3 regions of the Rhizobium laguerreae genome follow, and region 1 is predicted to be linked to each of the others. Evidence: predicted binding sites of a transcription regulator. Region 1 holds the regulator's gene; each other region holds the start of a gene.
The links. The regulator LexA, encoded in region 1, represses DNA repair genes until DNA is damaged. The targets are predictions, from matches to a motif close to TGTTCNNNNTGTGTTCNG.
Positions count from the first base shown of each region.

Region 1 (7,435 bases):
AAGATCGCCGTCATTGCCGGCGAGGTGTCAGGTGATCTGCTTGGTGCCGATCTTGTCGCCGCCCTGAAGCGGATTCACAGCGGACCGGTGGAACTCGTCGGCGTCGGCGGCGAGGGGCTCCAGGCCGAAGGCTTGAAATCCCTGTTCGATTTTTCCGAGCTGTCGATCATGGGCATCACCCAGGTGCTGAGCCGGCTGCCGAAGCTCTATACCCTGATCCGCCAGACGACGGCTGCGATCATCGCCGCAAGGCCTGATATTCTTCTCATCATCGACAGCCCGGATTTCACCCATCGCGTCGCCAAGCGTGTCCGCACCACGCTGCCCGATCTGCCTGTTGTCAATTATGTCTGTCCGAGCGTCTGGGCCTGGAAGGAATATCGCGCCACGCGCATGCTCGCCTATGTCGATCATGTGCTCGCCGTCCTGCCCTTCGAGCCCGCAACAATGCGCGAACTCGGCGGGCCCGAGACCACCTATGTCGGCCATCGCCTGATCGCCGATCCGGCGCTGCTCGAAGCGCGGCGGCTGCGCGCCGGGCGCGCACCCGTCGGGCAAGCGGGCAAGGCGATCCTGATGCTTCCGGGGTCAAGATCCTCCGAAATCGTCAAGCTCCTGCCGTTCTTCGAGGACGCGGCCAAGGAACTCGTCGCCCGCAACGGCCCGATGCGATTCCTGCTGCCGACCGTGCCGCACAACGAAGCGCTGGTGAAGGGTCTGGTTGCCGGCTGGGTCACGCCGCCGGAGGTGGCGGTCGGGCCGGCGCAGAAATGGAAGGCCTTTGCCGAAGCGGACGCGGCGATGGCAGCCTCCGGCACAGTAATCCTCGAACTCGCCCTTGCCGGCGTGCCGACGGTGTCCGTCTACAAGACGGATTGGATCATCCGCCTGCTCGCCCCGCGCATTAAGGTGTGGACGGGCGCATTGCCCAATATCATCGCCGATTATGCCATTGTGCCGGAATACCTGAACGAGATCGTCCGCGGCGCCAGCCTGGCGCGCTGGATGGAGCGGCTGTCGGCCGACACGTTCGAACTGAAGGCGATGAACGAGGGTTACGATCTCGTCTGGCAACGCATGCAGACCGAAACGCCGCCCGGCGAGCACGCCGCCGAGACCCTTCTCGACGTCTTGAAAAAGAAAAAACCCGGTCGTTTCTGACCGGGTTTTCTTTTGGGTTCTTTTAAAGCGATCAGCGCTTCGAAACTGGGATGTAATCGCGCTTCGGTTCGCCGACATAGAGCTGGCGCGGACGGCCGATGCGCTGTTCCGGATCCTCGATCATCTCGTTCCACTGCGCGATCCAGCCGACGGTGCGGGCGAGCGCGAAGAGCACGGTGAACATGGTCGTGGGGAAGCCCAGCGCCTTCAGCGTGATGCCGGAATAGAAGTCGATGTTCGGATAGAGCTTCTTCTCGATGAAATATTCGTCGGTAAGCGCGATGCGCTCCAGCTCCATCGCCACTTCGAGCAACGGATCGTCCTTGATGCCGAGTTCGCCGAGCACCTCATGCGTCGTCTTCTGCATGATCTTGGCGCGCGGATCGTAGTTCTTGTAGACGCGGTGACCGAAGCCCATCAGGCGGAACGGATCGTTCTTGTCCTTGGCGCGGGCGACATATTCCGGAATGTGATCGACCGTGCCGATCTCCGTCAGCATGTTGAGCGCTGCTTCGTTGGCACCGCCATGCGCGGGGCCCCAGAGGCAGGCAATGCCGGCGGCAATGCAGGCGAACGGGTTGGCACCCGACGAACCGGCGAGACGGACGGTCGAGGTCGAGGCGTTCTGCTCGTGATCGGCATGCAGGATGAAGATGCGGTCCATGGCGCGGGCAAGCACCGGATTGACCACATATTCCTCGCAAGGCACGGCAAAGCACATGCGCAGGAAGTTCGAGGCATAGTCGAGGTCGTTCTTCGGATAAACGAAGGGCTGGCCGATATGGTATTTGTAGGCCATGGCGGCAAGCGTCGGCATCTTGGCGATCATGCGCAGGCTGGCAACCATGCGCTGGTGCGGATCCGTGATGTCGGTGGAGTCGTGATAGAAGGCCGACAGTGCGCCGACGCAGCCGCACATGACGGCCATCGGATGCGCATCGCGGCGGAAGCCGGTGAAGAAGCGGCTCATCTGCTCGTGCACCATGGTGTGGTGCGTGACGCGGTAATCGAAATCCTTCTTCTGCACGGTGGTCGGCAGTTCGCCGTAAAGCAGGAGATAGCAGACTTCGAGGAAGTCGCCATGCTCGGCGAGCTGCTCGATCGGATAGCCGCGATGCAGCAGGACACCTTCGTCGCCGTCGATGTAGGTGATTTTCGATTCACAGGATGCGGTCGAGGTAAAACCCGGATCGTAGGTGAAGGAAGCGGTGTTCTTGTAGAGGGCACCGATATCGATGACGCTCGGGCCGATCGTGCCGCTTTTGACAGCAAGGTCGACAGACTTGTCACCGATTTTTATTGTAGCGCTTTGATCCGTCATGCTGATCCTCCGAAATGGCGGTGGCGCCACAAAAGCGCCATAGGGGTTAAGCGTCCTCACCGATAGCTATATGATCGCGAAGCTAATGCCAAGTTACCGTGACGGCATTTTGTGCATTGCGGTATCACCTTTTAGGCACTGCAGCGATGAGCCGCACGCATATCGGAAGCCGATGATTCGACTGGTCTTTTGGCGCTCGCGATTTTCCCTCATATTTCAATCGATTATTCTTGCCGGATTTGATTGGAGGTTGCATTCTGGCCGCCTTCGCATCCGGGCTTGGGCGGTTCATGCAGGAGTTGACGACAGTCGAATTGCGGCCGGAAGCAGGCGAAGGCGCTGCTAACACTTCCAATTTTTCACCACCTCTGGTGGGAACGCGACCGACACGGACGCAGTCGGCGACACCATTGCGCCATCGGCTGCCGGCCGCAGCCTCGCAATTGCTGCGGGCCGGCATGCGCATGCTGGGCGAGGAGGCGGACCACGGCCGCCTGCTGCTGTTCTCGCCAGTTTTCCTCGGTACCGGGTCAGCCGTCTGGTTTCTCGCGGCATCGGATTTTCCTCTCATTGCATCGCTGCTCTGCCTGTTGGCGCTGACCGTGGCGGTTGTCATCGCCAGCCGCAGCCGGACGGCGGTGCGGGCAACGCTGCTGGCGCTTGCGCTCGTGGCCTGCGGCATGGTCTCTGCGCAGCTCGAGAGCTGGCGGATTTCCACGGTGATCCTCGATTCCGCCGTGACGACGACGGTGACCGGCCGTGTCGAGCGGCGTGAAGGCGACGGTCGCGGGCGGTGGCGCTACATTCTTGCCGTCACCGGCACTGAGGCGCCACAGGTGAAGCGGCCGCCAGAACGTATCACCGCGATCGCCCGCGGCGCGGACGCGGCCTTCGAGATCGGCGATATCATCACCGGCAGGGCGCGGCTGACGCCGCCGGCAGGTCCAGCGCTTCCCGAGCTCAACGACTTCTCCTTCAGTGCTTATTTCGACGGCATCGGCGCGAATGGCTTCTTCTACGGCGCACCGACGAAGGCCGATCTGCAGGCAGGTCCGCAGGCTGCGAGATCGACGCCGGAAGCTTTGCTCGAAGGGCTCTACCGGCTGCGCAGCGGCATCGGCGACCGCATACGGTCGATCCTGCCCGGCGACACCGGTGCTTTTGCCGCTGCTCTGGTGACGGATGAGCGGCGCGCCATTTCGGATGCGACGACGGAGGCGCTGCGCCAGTCCGGTCTGGCTCATATCATCGCCATCTCCGGTCTCAACATGGCGCTGTCGGCCGGCATCTTCTTCGTCGGCTTCCGGATGCTGCTCAGCCTCTTTCCCGGCATCGCTGAGGCCTACCCGACGAAGAAGATCGCTGCCGCCGGCGCGCTCATCGCCGTCACCGCCTATTTCCTGATCTCCGGCTTTGCGGTCTCTGCAGAGCGCGCCTTCATCATGATGGCCATCATGTTGATTGCGGTCTTCTTCGACCGGCCGTCGATCAGCCTGCGCAACGTCGCGCTCTCCGCTCTCGTCATCATCGCCATTTCGCCGTCCGAGGTCTTGGGACCGAGCTTCCAAATGTCCTTTGCCGCGACATTGGCGCTGGTCTCGGGCTATCAGCTGTGGAAGGACCGGCGCGTCCGCGAAAACGCCTTTCTGAAGCTGCCGATCATCCGGCCGTTCGTTACGGTTGCCGGTTTCTTCGGCGGCGTCTTCCTGACCTCGCTGATCGGCGGTTTTTCAACCGCGCTGTTTTCGATCGAGCATTTTCATCGCCTGACCGCCTACGGCCTGCCGGCTAACCTCGCGACGATGCCGATCATCTCCTTCATCATCATGCCGGCAGGTCTGCTGGCGATGCTGCTCATGCCTTTCGGTCTGGATGTTTGGGCTTGGAAGATCGTCGGATTCGGCCTCGATTTGGTGATCGCGGTCGCAAAGACGGTGTCCGGCTGGGGTGGCAATATCGACGTCGGCCGCTTGCCCGCCTGGTATTTCGCCGTCGCCGTGGCAGGCTTTCTGCTGCTGACGCTGTTCCGCACCCGGTTGCGCCATGTCGGCACATCGATCATCACGGTCGCAACACTCATCCTGTTGCTTCTACCGGGTCCCCGGCCGCCCGATCTGGTGATTTCGGAGGATGGCAGTCTCGTCGCAGTCGTTGAGGCGGCGGCAATGGCTTCCAACCGTGAAAGACCGCCGGATTTCATCTTCGACCAGTGGCAGAGAGCGCTGGTCCGGCCGAGGCATGATCCGCCGAAGATGCTGGATGGTCCTGCTATCCCGCCTGAGGGACAAGACCGCCGCGTCAGGCTTTCCCGCGATCAGCAGAACGAAGCAAGGACCGCGATGCGGGCGGCCGCAGCGGCCGGTGACGCAGACCGCTTTTCCTGCGTCAAGAAGGCCTGGTGCACATCAAGGCTTGGCAATGGTCAGGTGGTAACCGTCATCGACAACGCCGGCTATCTCGGCCCGGCATGCGACGCGGCCGATATCGTCGTGACGTCGGTGCGCCTTCGCTTCAACAATTGCCGCTCAGGTGCGACGCTCTTCACCGGTGAGACGCTGCGCAGGACCGGTTCCATCGAGTTGCGCTTCACGGACACCGGCCTCGAGGTCGCAACCGCATTCGATGCATTGTCGCGGCCATGGATGCGCCATCGCGCCTATGACTGGCGCAGCAACAGTTTTACCGAATCCGGCTTGGCCAATGTCAGTGATAGCGGCGAATGAGACCGACGAGTTTACCCTGAACCTTGACACGGTCCGGCCCGAAAATCCGGGTCTCGTAAGCCGGGTTGGCCGCTTCTAGCGCGATCGAGGCGCCCTTGCGGCGGAAGCGCTTGAGTGTCGCTTCTTCGTCGTCGACCAGAGCAACGACGATGTCGCCAGGACTTGCGGTGCTGCCGTTGCGGATGATCACGGTGTCGCCGTCGAAGATGCCGGCATCGATCATCGAATCGCCCTTGACCTCCAGCGCATAATGTTCCCCGGAACCGAGCATGTCGGCCGGAACGACGATGTCGTGGGTATTGTTCTGGATCGCCGAGATCGGCACACCGGCAGCGATTCGGCCCATGACCGGCACGGAGACCGAGTTGCCGTTGTCGGCGACGGGTTTTGCGGGAGCAGGAGTGGCGACCGGCTGAGGTTTGCCGAGGCTGCCCTCGATGACGCTCGGCGAAAAGCCGCGCCGGGGCTGAATGCTGGGGCTGTAGGCCTCCGGAAGCTTGATGACCTCGAGCGCACGGGCGCGGTTCGGTAGGCGGCGAATGAAGCCACGCTCCTCGAGCGCTGTAATCAAGCGATGAATCCCGGACTTGGAGGCGAGGTCCAGGGCATCTTTCATTTCGTCGAAAGACGGCGGAACGCCGGATTCTTTCATGCGCTCGTGAATGAAAAGGAGAAGCTCCTGTTGTTTGCGCGTGAGCATCGACGTTGTGACCTCGTGATTGAAACAAATCCAGAACAGACACTATATGTTCCATATGTGTTCCGCAAGTAGCTAAATTTCTGTAAAGCTTGGTGCCAACTCGTTGAGATTTTTATTTTCATTCGCCGGATTGGCACAGATCTCTTGCAATGAGGGGCGCGCCGTCGCAGATCTCTTGCCGTTTCCAGGAGGGATATCATGAACGAGCATTCCGCCAAACCGCACCCGCTGGATCATGTCGTGCTGCCGGTCGTCAATATCGATCTGGCGCGCGAGAGGCTCGGCAAGCTCGGCTTCACCGTTGCCGCCGATGCGCGCCATCCCTTCGGAACGGAGAATGCCTGCGTCTTTTTTGCCGACAAGACCTATCTGGAGCCGCTCGGGATTGCGAACGTCGAGGAGAGCGAGGCATCGGCGCGGCAGGGTAATGTCTTCACTGCCCGCAACCAGGCCTTCCGTTTCCGCTGTGGCGAGGAGGGGCTCTCGGGGCTGGCTTTCGGCAGCAAGAATGCCGGCATCGACCATCAGGATTTCGTCGGCAACGGATCGAGCGCTGGCGAGATGCTGCAATTCACCCGGCCGATGACGATGCCGGACGGTTCCGAGACGATTGCCGGCTTTAAGCTGGCTTTCGCCGGCGACCTGCGCGCGCCTGATCTCCTGTTTTTCACCGTCGAGCGCGTCAATCCGCTACCGGCCGACCGCGCGGCGCTGGAGACGCATGCCAATGGCGTCACCGGCATAGTTGAGATCGCGCTTTGCACGCCAGAGCCGGCCGCCTTCGCTGCCTTCGTCGGCCTTGCCGTGGCGCAATCGGCAGTCGAGAAAACCGGTTTCGGCGTCGATATTGCGGCATCGAATGCGAAAATCAGCCTGATGACGCCGGAAGGGCTGGAGGCATATTTCGACATCGCCGTCTCATCCGCAGATCGCGGCCTGCGCGGCCGGGCAATCCTCTTTGCTGTCGCCGATCTTGCCGTGACAGAAGCGCATTTGGCTGCTAACGGGGTGACATACACGCGCAAGAACAATCGCATTCTGGTGAAGCCCGCGCCCGGGCAGGGCACGCTCTTCGCCTTCGAGGAAACACGATGAGCACTGATACGAATTCCGAGGTCAGGATCGGCGAAGGCCAAGGCCAGGTCACCTTTTCCAATACCGGCCGCCTGTCGCTGATTGCCGGTCCCTGCCAGATGGAGAGCCGCGACCACGCCTTCATGGTGGCCGGGACGCTGAAGGAGCTTTGCGCAAAGCTCGGCATCGGCCTCGTCTACAAGAGCTCCTTCGACAAGGCGAACCGGACCTCGCTCTCGGCCGAACGCGGTATCGGGATCGAAAAGGGCATGGAGGTCTTTGCCGACCTCAAGAAGGAATTCGGCTTTCCCGTCCTGACAGACGTTCATACCGCCGAGCAATGCGTGGAGGTGGCAAGGATCGTCGACGTCCTGCAGATCCCGGCCTTCCTCTGCCGCCAGACCGACCTTCTCATCGCCGCCGCCAAGACCGGCCGCGTCGTCAATGTCAAGAAAG
Region 1 is NZ_JAAXQT010000005.1:208,355-215,789, reverse strand. Features, by position in the region: gene lpxB (lipid-A-disaccharide synthase) at 1-1,161, shown strand, start outside; gene gltA (citrate synthase) at 1,193-2,482, opposite strand; gene HFO71_RS17460 (ComEC/Rec2 family competence protein) at 2,773-5,205, shown strand; gene lexA (transcriptional repressor LexA) at 5,186-5,905, opposite strand; gene HFO71_RS17450 (VOC family protein) at 6,104-7,000, shown strand; gene kdsA (3-deoxy-8-phosphooctulonate synthase) at 6,997-7,435, shown strand, end outside.

Region 2 (7,435 bases), on a different contig from region 1:
CCCTGACGGCCGCAATCAAGGTCGGCGTCCGTCCCGAGAATGCCGGCAAGAACATCGTCATCATCATCCCCTCCTTCGCCGAGCGTTATCTTTCGACGGCGTTGTTTGAAGGGCTTGGGAGCTGAGGTAGGGCTTTGACCGGGGGGTTCCCGGACGTTCATCTTCGCAGAGTCTAGGGGCGCTTTGGCGCCCCTATTTGCTACGCCGCAGCCGTCAGTCTCTCTCGCCGGCGATGCTGCTCGATAAACAGATATTCGATCGCGAGGACCTTTTCCTCGCTGACATCTTTCGCCTCGTCGCCGCGCATTTCCTTTAAGCGGATGGCTGCATAGCTCATCCGCGTTTGGCCTCCCCGATCATGGAGGGGTCCACCGGAGGAGGGTTCTCGATGAAATCGTCCCGCATGGAGTGACCGATGCTTACGAAGTTAGCAGTAATCGGTCACTATCACTAACACCGGGCCCCACATTCAAGGGGCCGCCTATTTGGACTGCGTGCCAGCTACAGGGTTCTTTTCCCAATACGTCGGCAGATAGGACAGGAACAGTTCGTCCAATGCACGGCAGCGATATTTGAACCATTTTCGGGAGCGCTTTCCCCGGAAACCTTTCCAGCGATGCTGTTCCCAAAGCAATTTCTCAATCCTCAGCAAGGCAATCCAAAGGTATAGCAGGCCGTGGGCAAGTGTCGCCCTCGACGCCTCACCTACGTCTCCGAGCATCGCGAGCGGTCGAGAGTTTCCAGCAAAATCTTCTGGATGAGCTGCAACAATGTGAGCAACAAAATTCACATGAACGAAGTTGGAAAGCCACTGATACATATCCTTTCTGACTTCGTTCGGCGTCTGATCGATTGGGATGGAAAGCGGATCGTCGTCTTCCAGCAGCGAAACGGCAGCCCTAATTTTCGATGGAGATAGATGGCTTCTCCAGTGTTTGTAGCTCTCGTTAGGGTCTTCAAAGGATTTTATGAATTCTCGATACGTCGCTTCACTTGCCAAGACCATAATCAGCAAGTCCGCAGTCTCGATCACTCCTCTGAAGGTTGCTCGGGCCTGCCCTTCGAATCCATGAAGAACCAGTAGACGAAAGGCCTGCATGGATTGGGCTAGGTTAGAGGCCAAAACATAGAAAACCGCATTAGGAGATGGCTGGACTGGTAATTGGGCTTCTGGCCATATCACTCGGCTTCGATGATGTGCATTCTTCAGCCCAAAGTGTGACAGGTCGCAGACCTGCAACAGCGCCAAATCATATAGGAGGCACAGGGGCTGTAGCGCTTGTTCAGCGGAATCATAGACGGTTTTACGATTCTGCCATATCGCTCCGAGGAAACCCGATATCTCATCCTCAATTGATTTTGCACTCTCGTCTGGGGATTCTCGTTGGCTCCTTTGTAAATCAGGGTGACTTGCTGCCGTGGCTTCGCATGCCGCTTTGAGCAGTTCATATTCCTCGGGTTCCACGCTGAATCTCCGCATGCAAATCATCTCGCCGCGAAACGACCGGTGGCGGCGACCCACATCCATAAATTCTGAACCCTCCATTTGATAGATCGGCGACCTGCACGTCCTGGGCTAACTAACCACGAGCGCATTGGCGCCGATCGCAGCCGGCAGCGCGCCTGATATGGCGGCGATCGTTCCGTCGAGGTTGAGCTCGCCGACGACGACAAAATCCGACAGCGCATCGGCGGGAATGGCGCCGAGGGCAGCCATCAGGGCAAGGACGATCGGCAGGTCGAAATGCGAGCCTTCCTTCGGCAGGTCGGCAGGCGCCAGCTTGACCGTCACCCGCTTCGCCGGCAGCGCCAGGCCGGAGGCGTGGAGGGCCGCCTGCACGCGCTCGCGGCTTTCGGCAACCGCCTTGTCAAACAGTCCGACAATTGCCCCTTTTCTTACGCCGCCGCCGTCAACCTCTCACCCGCGATCCTGTAGGAGATCGCTTCGGCGAGATGGATGCGGCCGACCGTCGGCTTGCCGTCGAGATCGGCCAGGGTGCGGGCGACCTTCAGCACGCGGTGGTAACCGCGGGCGGAGAATTTCATCTTCTCGGCGGCGTCGCGCAGCAGCTGCAGGCCGCTGGCATCGGGCTCGGCCAATTTCTCGATCATCGCGGTGGAGCAGCGGGCATTGGTGCCGATGCCCTTTGCGCCGGTGCTTTCGAAGCGCTCCTGCTGGATCTCGCGGGCGCGGGCGACGCGGCGGGCGACGTCGGCGCTGGTTTCGGCCGCCATCGGCCGGATCAGATCGGCGGCGGAGACGGCCGGCACATCGATGCGGATATCGATGCGATCCATCAGCGGGCCGGAGATGCGGGCCTGGTAATCGCTCATGCAGCGCGGGCCACGGGCACAGGTATGGCCAGGCTCTCCCGCCATGCCGCAGCGGCAGGGGTTCATCGCCGCGATCAGCTGGAATTTCGCCGGATAGGAGACGCGGTGATTGGCACGGGCAATGACGCATTCGCCGCCTTCGAGCGGCTGGCGCAGCGCATCGAGCGCCTGCGGCGTGAATTCGGGAAACTCGTCGAGGAAGAGCACGCCATGATGGGCAAGCGAGGCTTCGCCCGGACGGGCGCGCAGGCCGCCGCCGACGAGGGCGGCCATGGTGGCGGAATGATGCGGGGTGCGAAAGGGCCGGCGATCGGAAAGCTTGCCGCCGGAGAGCTGGCCGGCGATCGAATGGACCATCGACACCTCCAGCAGCTCGGCGGCCGAAAGCGGCGGCAGGATCGATGGCAGCCTGGCCGCCAGCATCGACTTGCCGGAGCCCGGAGGACCGACCATCAAAAGGTTATGGCCGCCGGCGGCTGCGACCTCGAGCGCCCGCTTGGCGCTTTCCTGGCCCTTGATCTCGGCGAGATCCGGCAGGTTTGCGGCATTGGCGCGGATCGACGCTTCCGGCCTGGACAAGACCTGCGTGCCGCGGAAATGATTGGCAAGGGCGATCAGGCTGCGCGGGGCGAGAATATCGACCTCGGCGCCCGCCCAGGCGGCTTCGGCGCCGCTTTCGGCCGGGCAGATCAGCCCCTTGCCGAGCGCATTGGCGCCGATCGCAGCCGGCAGTGCGCCCGATATGGCGGCGATCGTTCCGTCGAGGTTGAGCTCGCCGACGACGACAAAGTCCGACAGCGCATCGGCGGGAATGGCGCCGAGGGCGGCCATCAGGGCAAGGGCGATCGGCAGGTCGAAATGCGAGCCTTCCTTCGGCAGGTCGGCCGGCGCCAGATTGACCGTCACGCGCTTGGCCGGCAGCGCTAGGCCGGAGGCGTGCAGGGCGGCCTGCACGCGCTCGCGGCTTTCGGCAACCGCCTTGTCGGGCAGGCCGACGATCTGCATGCCGACCTTGCCGGGTGCGACCATGACCTGGACCTCGACCGGCACACCTTCGATGCCCTGAAATGCCACCGTACTGACACGCGCGACCATATGCCCATCCTCTGTCCCGCAAACTCCACCGTACCGCCCTCCGACCCTTGAAGGCTAGGCCAGCGGTTGCAATCTGGCATGGAAGCCGGAATAAAACAAGAACAATCAAAGAACGTAGTCAGGCATCCGCTGTGACCTTGGTTGTGCTCGGTCGCGGGACCAAAACGGTCATGGACAGCAGGCTCAGCCGCGCTTGCGCTCGATCGCATCCCAAAGCAGGCTCGCGATATCGGCGCCGCCGAACTTCTTGACCTCGCGGATGCCTGTTGGCGATGTGACGTTGATCTCGGTCATGTAATCACCGATCACATCGATGCCGACGAGCAGGAAGCCGCGTTCCCTCAGCGCTGGGCCGATGCGGGCGCAGATTTCCTGTTCGCGCGCCGTCAGCTCGGTCGCCTCGGCGCGGCCGCCGACATGCATGTTGGAGCGGCTGTCGTGCTCGGCCGGCACGCGGTTGATGGCGCCGGCGAATTCGCCGTCGACCAGAATGATGCGTTTGTCGCCCTTGCGCACGTCGGGCAGATATTGCTGGGCGATGAAGGGCTCGCGGAAAAGCTGGCCGAACATTTCGAGCAGCGAAGAGAGGTTGCGGTCGTCGCGGGTCGAATGGAAGACGCCGGCGCCGCCATTGCCGTAGAGCGGCTTCAGGATGATGTCGCCCATCTCGTCGCGGAAGCGGCGGATCTCGGAGGCATCCTTGGTGATCAGCGTCTTCGGCATCAGGTCGGAGAATTCGGTGACGAAGATTTTTTCCGGGGAATTGCGCACCCAGGCCGGATCGTTGACGACGAGCGTCTTTGGATGGATGCGCTCGAGCAGATGCGTCGAGGTGATATAGGCCATGTCGAAGGGCGGGTCCTGGCGCAGCAGCACGACGTCCATGGTCGCGACATCAACGCGCTCCGGCGCGCCAAGCTCGAAGTGATCGCCCTTGACGTCGCGCAGCACCATCGGCTCGACGTTGGCATAGAGCTTGCCGTCGCGGAAGCTCAGGCGCTCGGGGGTATAATGGAAAAGCTTGTAGCCGCGCGCCTGCGCCTCCAGGCTCATGGCGAAGGTAGAATCGCCTGCGATATTGATGCCTGCGACATGGTCCATCTGGACCGCTACATTGGTGATCTTGGCCATTTCCATCCCTCGCTGAATGCCGGACAGATGTAGGTCGGCCAGATATCAAACGCAACGGTCAATCAAGGGCTTCCGGTCGCAGTTTTCAGGCAGCGATGCCCTGGCTGCCGTTGTTGCGCAGCATGTTGCGGAGACGGTAGGCGATCGCCAACGGCTTAGGGAAGGGCTTGCGCAGGAAGGCGACCTTGCGGACGTAATTGTCGACCCGCCAGCTCGCCCAGGTTCCACCGGCGAAAAAGGCGACATCGCCGGCGCAGAGCGTTCGTTCGGTGCCGTCCTCGGCAGTGATATGGACCTCGCCTTCGAGGATCATCACCGTCTCGTCCCAGCCGAAATACCAGCGGAATTCGCCCGCCGTGCAATCCCAGATCGCCGTCAGCGAGGCCTCGTCATGGCCGCGCGAATGTTCGGCGGTGCGGGCCTGCGGATTGCCGCTGACGATCCAGTCCGGATTGATCGGCGTGGATTTCAGCGGCAGCAGATCGCTCGCATGCGCGACGAAGGACTTTCCGGCCGGCTTCGCCACCGCATACGGCACCGAGCGCGCGGCCATGGCGACCGCACTTGCAAACATCAGCTTCCAGGCCATGAAACAACCCCCAATTGTTATCCCCACCGAGTCGATAGCAGAGAGTCGTAAGGACCTGGTTCAAGTGGGGACTAAAAGTTTAACGATCCGGAAATCCGATGGGGCGAAGGGAGGTCAGAAAGCATCAATAAAATGCCGCGGCAGCCGGCCCGGCATGATCGCGACGATATCATAACGCTGGGAAAGGCGGGCCTGATCCCTCTGGCGGGCGAGCCAGAGATCACTTGCCGCCCGTATGCGCTTCTGCGCGATGACAGAGACGGCATCGACCGCCGCGGCCTCGCCATGGCGGGCCTTGACCTCGACGAAGACGGCGAGATCGCCCTTGCGGGCGATGATGTCGATCTCGCCAAGCTTGGTGCGGTGGCGCAGAGCCAGGATGCGATAACCCTTCAGCATCAGGAAGGCGGCCGCGACATATTCCGACATGCGGCCCCGGCGCAGCGCCTTCCTTCTGATCGTGGTGAGATCATTATCGCCCATCGGCGTTCTTGATCTCCAGCAGGCGCTGATAGAGCACCTTGCGCGGCAGGCCGGTGAGGCGGGCGGCCTCGGTCGCGGCGCCGGCCGTCGGCATGGTCTTCGACAGGTCGGCCAGCATGGCTTCGACATCGGCCTCATCCGTCTCGGCCGGCTCCGGCGGACCGATCACCAGGACGATCTCGCCCTTGACGTTTTCCACCTGCTGATAATGGGCTGCGAGGTCGGCAAGCGAGCCGCGACGGAACTCTTCATAGGTCTTGGTCAGCTCGCGGCAAACGGAGGCGGGCCGAGCGCCGCCCAGCACATCGGCGGCGGCCAGAAGCGTTGCGCCGATGCGATGCGGCGATTCAAAGAAGATCAGCGTCGCGGGAGCCTTAGCAAGTTCACCGAGACGGTCGCGGCGGGCCTTGTCCTTGGCCGGCAGGAAACCGGCGAAAAGAAACGCATCGTTCGGCAGGCCGGAGCCGACAAGGGCTGCGAGCGGCGCCGACGCCCCGGGAATGGGAATGACGCGGTAACCTGCCGTTATCGCCTGTTGCGCCAGCCGATAGCCGGGATCGGAGACCAGCGGCGTGCCGGCATCGGAAACCAGCGCCACCGAGCGGCCGGCTTCGAGCGCCTGCAGCAGCCTTGGCCCGGCCTCATCGGCATTGTGCTCGTGATAGGCGAAGGGGCGGTTCTGGATGCCGTAGCGGTCGAGCAGCACGCGGGTGACGCGCGTATCCTCGCAGGCAAGCACGTCGGCGCCGGCCAGCGTTTCGAGCGCGCGCAGGGTGATGTCGCCGAGATTGCCGATCGGGGTGGCGACAAGATAGAGCGCCGGCTCCAGCGGCCGCGCCGGCACCGCCATATTGTGCAGGCGGAAGCTTCGCCGGCTGGCGGCGTCCGCTGTGGTTTCCTCATTCATGCCATTTGCTTTCGTCCCGCCAGCTCGTCGCCGGCATCGAAGCCTTTATGGGCGAGCCGCACCGCTTCGGCAAGGGTTCGGATTTCTGTGAGCATTGCTCTGGAAAACCGCAAATGCAGGGGTGCCGGCGTCCATGCCTCTTGCAAAGCAATGCTGAAGTCTGCCATTTTGCCCGTCCACTCCCCCGGCCTCAAGCCGGGACAGCATTCTTCGGGTGCTCGACGCGCCCGGACAGTCACGGTCGAAAGCGGTAGCATCCCATGCGTATTACTATTGAGCGGTCAAACCTGTTGAAATCGCTGAACCACGTCCACCGCGTGGTCGAACGTCGCAACACGATCCCGATCCTGTCCAACGTATTGCTGAAGGCCGACGGCCAGAAGCTCGACATGAAGGCGACCGACCTCGACCTCGAAATCACCGAGGCGACCCCTGCTAACGTCGAGCAGCCCGGCGCCACCACCGTTCCCGCCCATCTTCTCTACGATATCGTGCGCAAGCTTTCCGACGGCTCGGAAGTGCTGCTTGCCACCAGCACCGATGGCGGTTCGATGACCGTGCAGTCCGGCCGCTCGAAATTCTCGCTGCAGTGCCTGCCGGAATCGGACTTTCCGGATCTCACGGCCGGCACCTTCACGCATTCCTTCAAGCTGAAGGCGACCGATCTGAAGATGCTGATCGACCGCACGCAGTTTGCGATCTCGACGGAAGAGACGCGTTATTATCTGAACGGCATCTTCTTCCACACGATCGAGAGCAACGGCCAGCTGAAACTCAGGGCGGTTGCGACCGATGGCCACCGGCTGGCGCGCGCCGATGTCGATGCGCCCTCCGGCTCCGAGGGCATGCCCGGCATCATCATTCCGCGCAAGACGGTCGGCGAACTGCAGAAGCTG
Region 2 is NZ_JAAXQT010000006.1:93,461-100,895, forward strand. Features, by position in the region: gene cysK (cysteine synthase A) at 1-125, shown strand, start outside; gene HFO71_RS19195 (hypothetical protein) at 200-337, opposite strand; gene HFO71_RS19200 (hypothetical protein) at 482-1,465, opposite strand; partial or broken gene HFO71_RS19205 (magnesium chelatase domain-containing protein) at 1,589-1,885, opposite strand; gene HFO71_RS19210 (YifB family Mg chelatase-like AAA ATPase) at 1,897-3,429, opposite strand; gene gshB (glutathione synthase) at 3,613-4,560, opposite strand; gene HFO71_RS19220 (cupin domain-containing protein) at 4,646-5,149, opposite strand; gene HFO71_RS19225 (YraN family protein) at 5,264-5,632, opposite strand; gene rsmI (16S rRNA (cytidine(1402)-2'-O)-methyltransferase) at 5,622-6,539, opposite strand; gene HFO71_RS19235 (hypothetical protein) at 6,536-6,706, opposite strand; gene dnaN (DNA polymerase III subunit beta) at 6,800-7,435, shown strand, end outside.
Region 2: the regulator LexA is predicted to act here: its motif matches at 3,516-3,533, upstream of HFO71_RS19210 (YifB family Mg chelatase-like AAA ATPase).

Region 3 (7,435 bases), 160 kb from region 1:
ATCAGCTGACCACCATCGGAGACCAGCATAATCTGGTCGCCGTCATCGACAGGGAAGGCCGCGACCAGCTCGCCGATCTCGCCGGTCTTCGACGTGTCGGTGGCGCGGATGCCCTTGCCGCCGCGGCCGGAGATGCGGAAGTCGTAAGAGGACGAACGCTTGCCGAAGCCCTTCTCGGAGACGGTGAGGACGAACTGCTCGAGCTGCTTCAGCTCCTCGTAACGCTCGTCGCTCAGCTGTCCCCCTTCGGTGACTTCCTCGCCGACCAGCGCGATTTCCTCGGCCTCGCCGGTCGTCAGGCGGCGGTCGTTGGCGGCGCGCTTCAAATAGGCGGCGCGTTCCCACGGCTCGGCGTTGACATGGCGCACAATGGTCATCGAGATGATGCGGTCGCCCCCGGCAAGCGTGATGCCGCGCACGCCGATCGAGTTGCGGCCGGCAAAGACCCGGACGTCGTCGACGGAGAAGCGGATGCACTGGCCGAGCGCCGTCGTCAAAAGCACGTCGTCATCTTCCGTGCAGGTCTCGACGGAGAGGATTTCGTCGCCCTCCTCCTCGAGCTTCATGGCGATCTTGCCGTTGCGGTTGACCTGGACGAAGTCCGACAGCTTGTTGCGGCGAACCGTGCCGCGCGTCGTCGAGAACATGACGTCGAGATTGTCCCAGCTCGTCTCGTCCTCGGGCAATGGCAGGATGGTGGTGATGCGCTCGCCGGGTGCGAGCGGCAGCATATTGATCAGCGCCTTGCCGCGCGAGGTCGGCGTGCCGATCGGCAGGCGCCAGACCTTCTCCTTGTAGACGATGCCGCGTGAGGAGAAGAACAGCACCGGCGTATGGGTATTGACGACGAATAGCCGGCTAACGAAATCCTCGTCGCGGGTGGTCATGCCGGAGCGACCCTTGCCGCCGCGGCGCTGGGCGCGGTAGGTAGTCAGCGGCACACGCTTGATATAACCGAGATGCGAGACGGTGACGACCATGTCTTCGCGGGCGATCAGATCCTCGTCATCCATTTCGAGACCGCCATCGATGATCTCGGTGCGGCGCGGCGTGCCGAACTCGTCGCGGACGGCGAGAAGTTCGTCCTTGACGATGGTCTGGATGCGGACGCGCGAGGAGAGGATGTCGAGATAATCCTTGATTTCCTCGCCGATCTTGTTGAGTTCGTCGCCGATTTCGTCGCGGCCAAGCGCCGTCAGGCGGGCAAGGCGCAGTTCGAGGATGGCGCGGGCCTGCTCTTCGGAGAGGTTGTAGGTGAGATCCTCGTTGATGCGATGGCGCGGATCGTCGATCAGACGGATCAGGCTTTCGACATCTTCCGCCGGCCAGCGGCGGGTCATCAGCTCTTCGCGGGCCGACTGCGGATCGGGCGCCTGGCGGATAACGCGAATGACTTCGTCGATATTGGCGACGGCAATGGCCAGACCGACCAACACATGGGCGCGGTCACGCGCCTTGCGCAGCAGGAATTTCGTTCTCCGGCTAACGACCTCCTCGCGGAAGGAGACGAAAGCGCGCAGCATGTCGAGCAGCGTCAGCTGTTCGGGCTTGCCACCGTTCAGCGCCACCATGTTGCAGCCGAAGGAAGTCTGCAGCGGCGTATAGCGATAAAGCTGGTTGAGGATGACCTCGGCGTTGGCATCGCGCTTCAACTCGACGACGACGCGATAGCCCTGGCGGTCGGATTCGTCGCGCAGGTCGGAGATGCCTTCGATGCGCTTGTCGCGCACCAGCTCGGCCATCTTTTCGATCATCGTCGCCTTGTTCACCTGGTAGGGAATCTCGGTGATGATGATCTGCTCGCGGTCACCGCGCATCGGCTCGATAGCGGCGACGCCGCGCATGATGACGGAGCCGCGGCCGGTTTCATAAGCCGAGCGAATGCCGGCACGGCCGAGGATCTTCGCGCCCGTCGGGAAATCGGGACCGGGAATGATCTGGATCAGTTCCGGCAGCTCGATGGCCGGATCGTCGATCAGCGCGATACAGCCGTCAATGACCTCGGAGAGATTGTGCGGCGGAATGTTGGTCGCCATGCCGACGGCGATGCCGCCGGCGCCGTTGACGAGCAGGTTCGGGAATTTGGCGGGCACCACGACCGGCTCGGAGAGCGTGCCGTCGTAGTTGTCGCGGAAATCGACGGTTTCCTTGTCGAGATCGTCGAGCAGCGAGTGGGCAGCCTTTTCCAGGCGGCATTCGGTATAACGTTCGGCTGCCGGCGGATCACCATCGACCGAGCCGAAATTGCCCTGACCATCGATCAGCGGCAGACGCAGCGACCAGGGCTGCGCCATGCGGGCGAGCGCATCATAGATCGCGGAATTGCCGTGCGGATGGAATTTACCCATCACGTCACCGGTGACGCGGGCGCATTTGACGTATTTCTTGTTCCAGTCGATGCCGAGCTCGGACATGCCGTAGAGGATGCGCCGGTGCACGGGCTTCAGGCCGTCGCGCACGTCGGGCAGCGCGCGGCTGACGATGACGCTCATGGCGTAATCGAGATACGACCGCTGCATTTCCTCCATGATGGAGATGGGCTCGATGCCTGGCGGGAGCTTCCCGCCGCCGGGGGGTGTTTGCTCAGTCAAAACAGATCACGATCTCTTCTAGAATCACTTGAAGATTTATAGCGGAAAGCCTGTTGCCGCGCCAATTTCACAGCGCGTTTTGAACAGGCTTTTGCGGCTTAAAGAGGGTAAAACATGCAAGTTGCGCGGCCGGACCGGACAAATCCGCCGCGGCCCGCCGCGGGATATTTGCCAAATCGAAATCCCCGCTTCACAATCATCAAAACCACGCACCCATATGGGGTTCCGGAGAGCCGATGGCAAGCGCCGACCAATTGATCAACGCCTTCACGACGCTGCTCGTCACCATCGATCCACCGGGGCTTGCGCCGATCTTTCTGGGGTTGACGACAGGCATGAGCCGAACCGAGCGCAAGCAGGTGGCGCTACGCGGCTCGGTTATCGCTTTCATCATCCTCGCCGTATTCGCGCTGTTTGGCGCCGGCGTGCTCGGCGTGCTCGGGATTTCGATCGGCGCCTTCCGCATCGCCGGCGGGCTGCTGCTGTTCTGGATCGCCTTCGAGATGGTGTTCGAGAGGCGGCAGGAGCGCAAGGAGAAGGCGACCGAGGCGGCGATCACCAAGGATCATATCGAGAATATCGCCGTCTTCCCTCTCGCCTTGCCGCTGATTGCCGGCCCGGGTGCGATCTCGGCGACGATACTGCTTGCCGGCACGCTGGCCACCTCGATCGGGAAGGCGCAACTGATCGGCGTCATTGCCGCCAACCTGCTGCTGACCTTCGTCATGCTGCTCATCGCCGAAAGACTGGACCGTTTCCTCGGCGTCACCGGCCGGGCCATCCTGACGCGGCTCCTCGGCGTCATCCTCGCAGCGCTCGCCGCACAATTCGTCGTCGACGGCGCGAAGTCGGCGTTCAATCTGATCAGCGCGACACCGCATTGAAATGGCGGCATCTGCCGCGAGATTTACGAAAAAAGAGCATGACGCCATCCAAGGCATCATGCTCTCAAGTCTTTCATGAAGCCAGAAAAGGCTACCGATCAGAACGGGATGTCGTCGTCGAGATCCCGCGAGAAGTTGCCGCCGCCGCCACCGCCGCGGCTCGGCGATGAAGCGGGAGCCGGGGCGCCGTAATCGTCGCCATAATCGTTGCCGCCGGCGCCACTGCCACGGCCGCCGCTCGCGCCGCCGCCTTCACCGCGGCCGTCGAGCATCGTCAGTGTCGAACCGAAACCCTGCAGCACCACTTCCGTGCTGTAGCGATCCTGGCCCTGCTGGTCCTGCCATTTGCGGGTCTGCAGCTGGCCTTCGATATAGAGCTTGGCGCCCTTTTTCACATATTGCTCGACGACCTTGCAGAGGCCCTCGTTGAAGACGACGACAGTGTGCCATTCGGTCTTCTCACGGCGCTCGCCGGAATTGCGATCGCGCCACGTCTCCGAGGTCGCGATACGAAGATTGGCGATCGGCCGGCCATCCTGAGTGCGGCGGATTTCGGGGTCTGCACCGACGTTTCCAATCAGAATTACCTTATTCACACTACCAGCCATGCTTCTCACCCTACCTGCCGCCCTGCCCGGCGGCGTTTAATCGATCGGCGCACCTTAAACCATCACGGACCGCCGATGCGCATGGGCGGCATTTAATCCACATGTTTATCCATCAGAAAGCCGCATGCATCCATCAGGAATTTTGTTCTTTATTTGTTCTAGTTTATCCGTATGATCCTGTCAACAGAATCGAAAACCTTGAGCCCTTGCGGATATTCAGCCTCGACTCGCCCGTCGGCATCACTAAATAAGGGCTGTCATCCAGAAAACCAAAGCAGAGACGATGAGCGAACTGAAGACGATCTCCATCCGCGGCGCGCGCGAGCATAATCTCAAGAGCATCGATCTCGATCTGCCGCGTAACAAGCTGATCGTCATGACCGGGCTTTCGGGATCCGGCAAATCCTCGCTCGCCTTCGACACGATCTATGCCGAGGGCCAGCGGCGCTATGTCGAGAGCCTGTCGGCCTATGCCCGCCAGTTCCTCGAGATGATGCAGAAGCCCGACGTCGACCAGATCGACGGGCTTTCGCCGGCAATCTCGATCGAGCAGAAGACCACCTCGCGCAATCCGCGCTCGACGGTCGGCACCGTCACCGAGATCTACGACTATATGCGCCTGCTCTTTGCCCGCGTCGGCGTTCCCTATTCGCCGGCGACCGGCCTGCCGATCGAGAGCCAGACTGTCAGCCAGATGGTCGACCGCATCCTCGATTTCGGCGAGGGCACCCGTCTTTATATTCTTGCGCCGCTCGTGCGCGGGCGCAAGGGCGAATACAAGAAGGAACTGGCGGAGCTGATGAAGAAGGGCTTCCAGCGCGTCAAGGTCGATGGTCAGTTCTACGAGATCGCCGAGGCGCCGGTGCTCGACAAGAAATACAAGCACGACATCGACGTGGTGGTCGACCGCATCGTCGTGCGCTCGGATGTCTCGGCGCGCCTGGCCGACAGCCTGGAGACCTGCCTGAAGCTCGCCGACGGGCTGGCGGTCGCCGAATTCGCCGACAAGCCGCTGCCGCCGGAAGAGACGTCGGCCGGCGGTTCGGCCAACAAATCGCTGAACGAGACGCATCAACGCGTGCTGTTTTCGGAGAAGTTCGCCTGCCCGGTCTCCGGCTTCACCATTCCCGAGATCGAACCCAGGCTCTTCTCCTTCAACAATCCCTTCGGCGCCTGCCCGACCTGTGATGGCCTCGGCGCCCAGCAGAAGATCGATCCGGATCTGATCGTGCCCGAGCCCGAGCGGACGCTGCGCGACGGGGCGATCGCGCCCTGGGCCAAGTCGACCTCGCCCTATTACAATCAGACGCTGGAAGCGCTCGGCAAACATTACGGCTTCAAGCTCGGCACCCGCTGGAACGATCTTTCCGACGAGGCCAAGGACGTCATCCTCAACGGCACCAACGACAAGATCGAATTCCACTATGCCGATGGCGCCCGCTCTTATACGACGCAGAAGAATTTCGAAGGCATCATCACCAATCTCGAGCGCCGCTGGAAGGAGACCGATTCCGCCTGGGCGCGCGAGGATATCGAGCGCTTCATGTCGGCCGCCCCCTGCCCTTCCTGCAACGGCTTCCGCCTGAAGCCGGAGGCCTTGGCGGTGAAGATCGACACGCTGCATATCGGCGAAGTGACCGGTATGTCGATCCGCATCGCCCGCGACTGGTTCGAGACGCTGCCGGCAAGCTTCAATGCCAAGCAGAACGAGATCGCCGTGCGCATCCTCAAGGAAATTCGCGACCGGCTGCGCTTCCTCAACGATGTCGGCCTGGAATATCTCAGCCTGTCGCGCAATTCCGGCACGCTGTCGGGCGGCGAAAGCCAGCGCATCCGGCTCGCCTCGCAGATCGGTTCGGGGCTGACGGGCGTGCTTTACGTGCTCGACGAACCGTCGATCGGCCTGCATCAGCGCGACAATGCCCGGCTGCTCGACACGCTGAAGCACCTGCGCGACATCGGCAACACCGTCATTGTCGTCGAACATGACGAGGATGCGATCCTGTCGGCCGACGACGTGGTCGATATCGGCCCGGCCGCCGGCATTCACGGCGGCGAGGTCATCGCACACGGCACGCCGCAGGATATCATGGATAATCCGAAGTCGCTGACCGGCAAATATCTCTCCGGCGAACTCGGCGTTCCCGTTCCCGACGAGCGCCGAAAGCCGAAAAAGGGCCGCGAGATCAAGGTGGTCGGCGCGCGCGGCAACAATCTGAAGAATGTCACGGCGTCGATCCCGCTCGGCGTGTTCACGGCGGTGACCGGCGTTTCCGGCGGCGGCAAATCCACCTTCCTGATCGAAACGCTGTATAAATCGGCAGCAAGGCGCGTCATGGGCGCGCGTGAAAACCCGGCCGATCACGACCGCATCGACGGCTTCGAGCATATCGACAAGGTGATCGACATCGACCAATCGCCGATCGGCCGCACGCCGCGCTCGAACCCGGCGACCTATACCGGCGCCTTCACGCCGATCCGCGACTGGTTCGCCGGCCTACCGGAGGCCAAGGCACGCGGCTACCAGCCGGGCCGTTTCTCCTTCAACGTCAAGGGCGGGCGCTGCGAGGCCTGCCAGGGCGACGGCGTCATCAAGATCGAGATGCACTTCCTGCCCGATGTCTACGTCACCTGCGACGTCTGCCACGGCAAGCGCTACAATCGCGAGACACTCAACGTCACCTTCAAACAGAGGTCGATCGCCGACGTGCTCGACATGACCGTGGAGGAAGGCGTCGATTTCTTCACGGCGGTGCCTGCGGTGCGCGACAAGCTGCAAGCGCTGAAGGATGTCGGTCTCGGTTATATCAAGGTTGGCCAGCAGGCCAATACGCTCTCGGGCGGCGAGGCACAGCGCGTCAAGCTTGCCAAGGAACTGTCGAAACGCTCGACGGGGCGCACGCTCTATATTCTCGATGAACCGACGACCGGCCTGCATTTCCACGACGTCGCCAAGCTGCTCGAAATGCTGCACGAACTGGTCAACCAGGGCAATTCGGTAGTGGTGATCGAGCACAATCTCGAAGTCATCAAGACGGCCGACTGGGTGCTCGATTTCGGCCCCGAAGGCGGCGACGGCGGCGGCGAGATCGTCGCGACCGGCACGCCCGAAGCGATCGTCAAGGAAAAGCGGTCCTATACCGGACAGTTCCTGAAGGAATTGCTGGAACGGCGGCCGGCGAAGAAGGCGGTTGCGGCGGAATGACGATGAGGCCAGCGTCGCCCGATGATCTGGAAACGATCGCGACGCTGACGTCAGCCGCTTATCGGCCCTATAGCGAACTCTTCGGCGCTCCGCCGATGCCGGTGACGGAGGATTACACGCCGCGGATCGAACGCGGCGAGGTCTGGC
Region 3 is NZ_JAAXQT010000005.1:51,551-58,985, forward strand. Features, by position in the region: gene gyrA (DNA gyrase subunit A) at 1-2,591, opposite strand, end outside; gene HFO71_RS16720 (MarC family protein) at 2,828-3,475, shown strand; gene HFO71_RS16725 (single-stranded DNA-binding protein) at 3,574-4,083, opposite strand; gene uvrA (excinuclease ABC subunit UvrA) at 4,367-7,288, shown strand; gene HFO71_RS16735 (GNAT family N-acetyltransferase) at 7,285-7,435, shown strand, end outside.
Region 3: the regulator LexA is predicted to act here: its motif matches at 4,227-4,244, upstream of uvrA (excinuclease ABC subunit UvrA).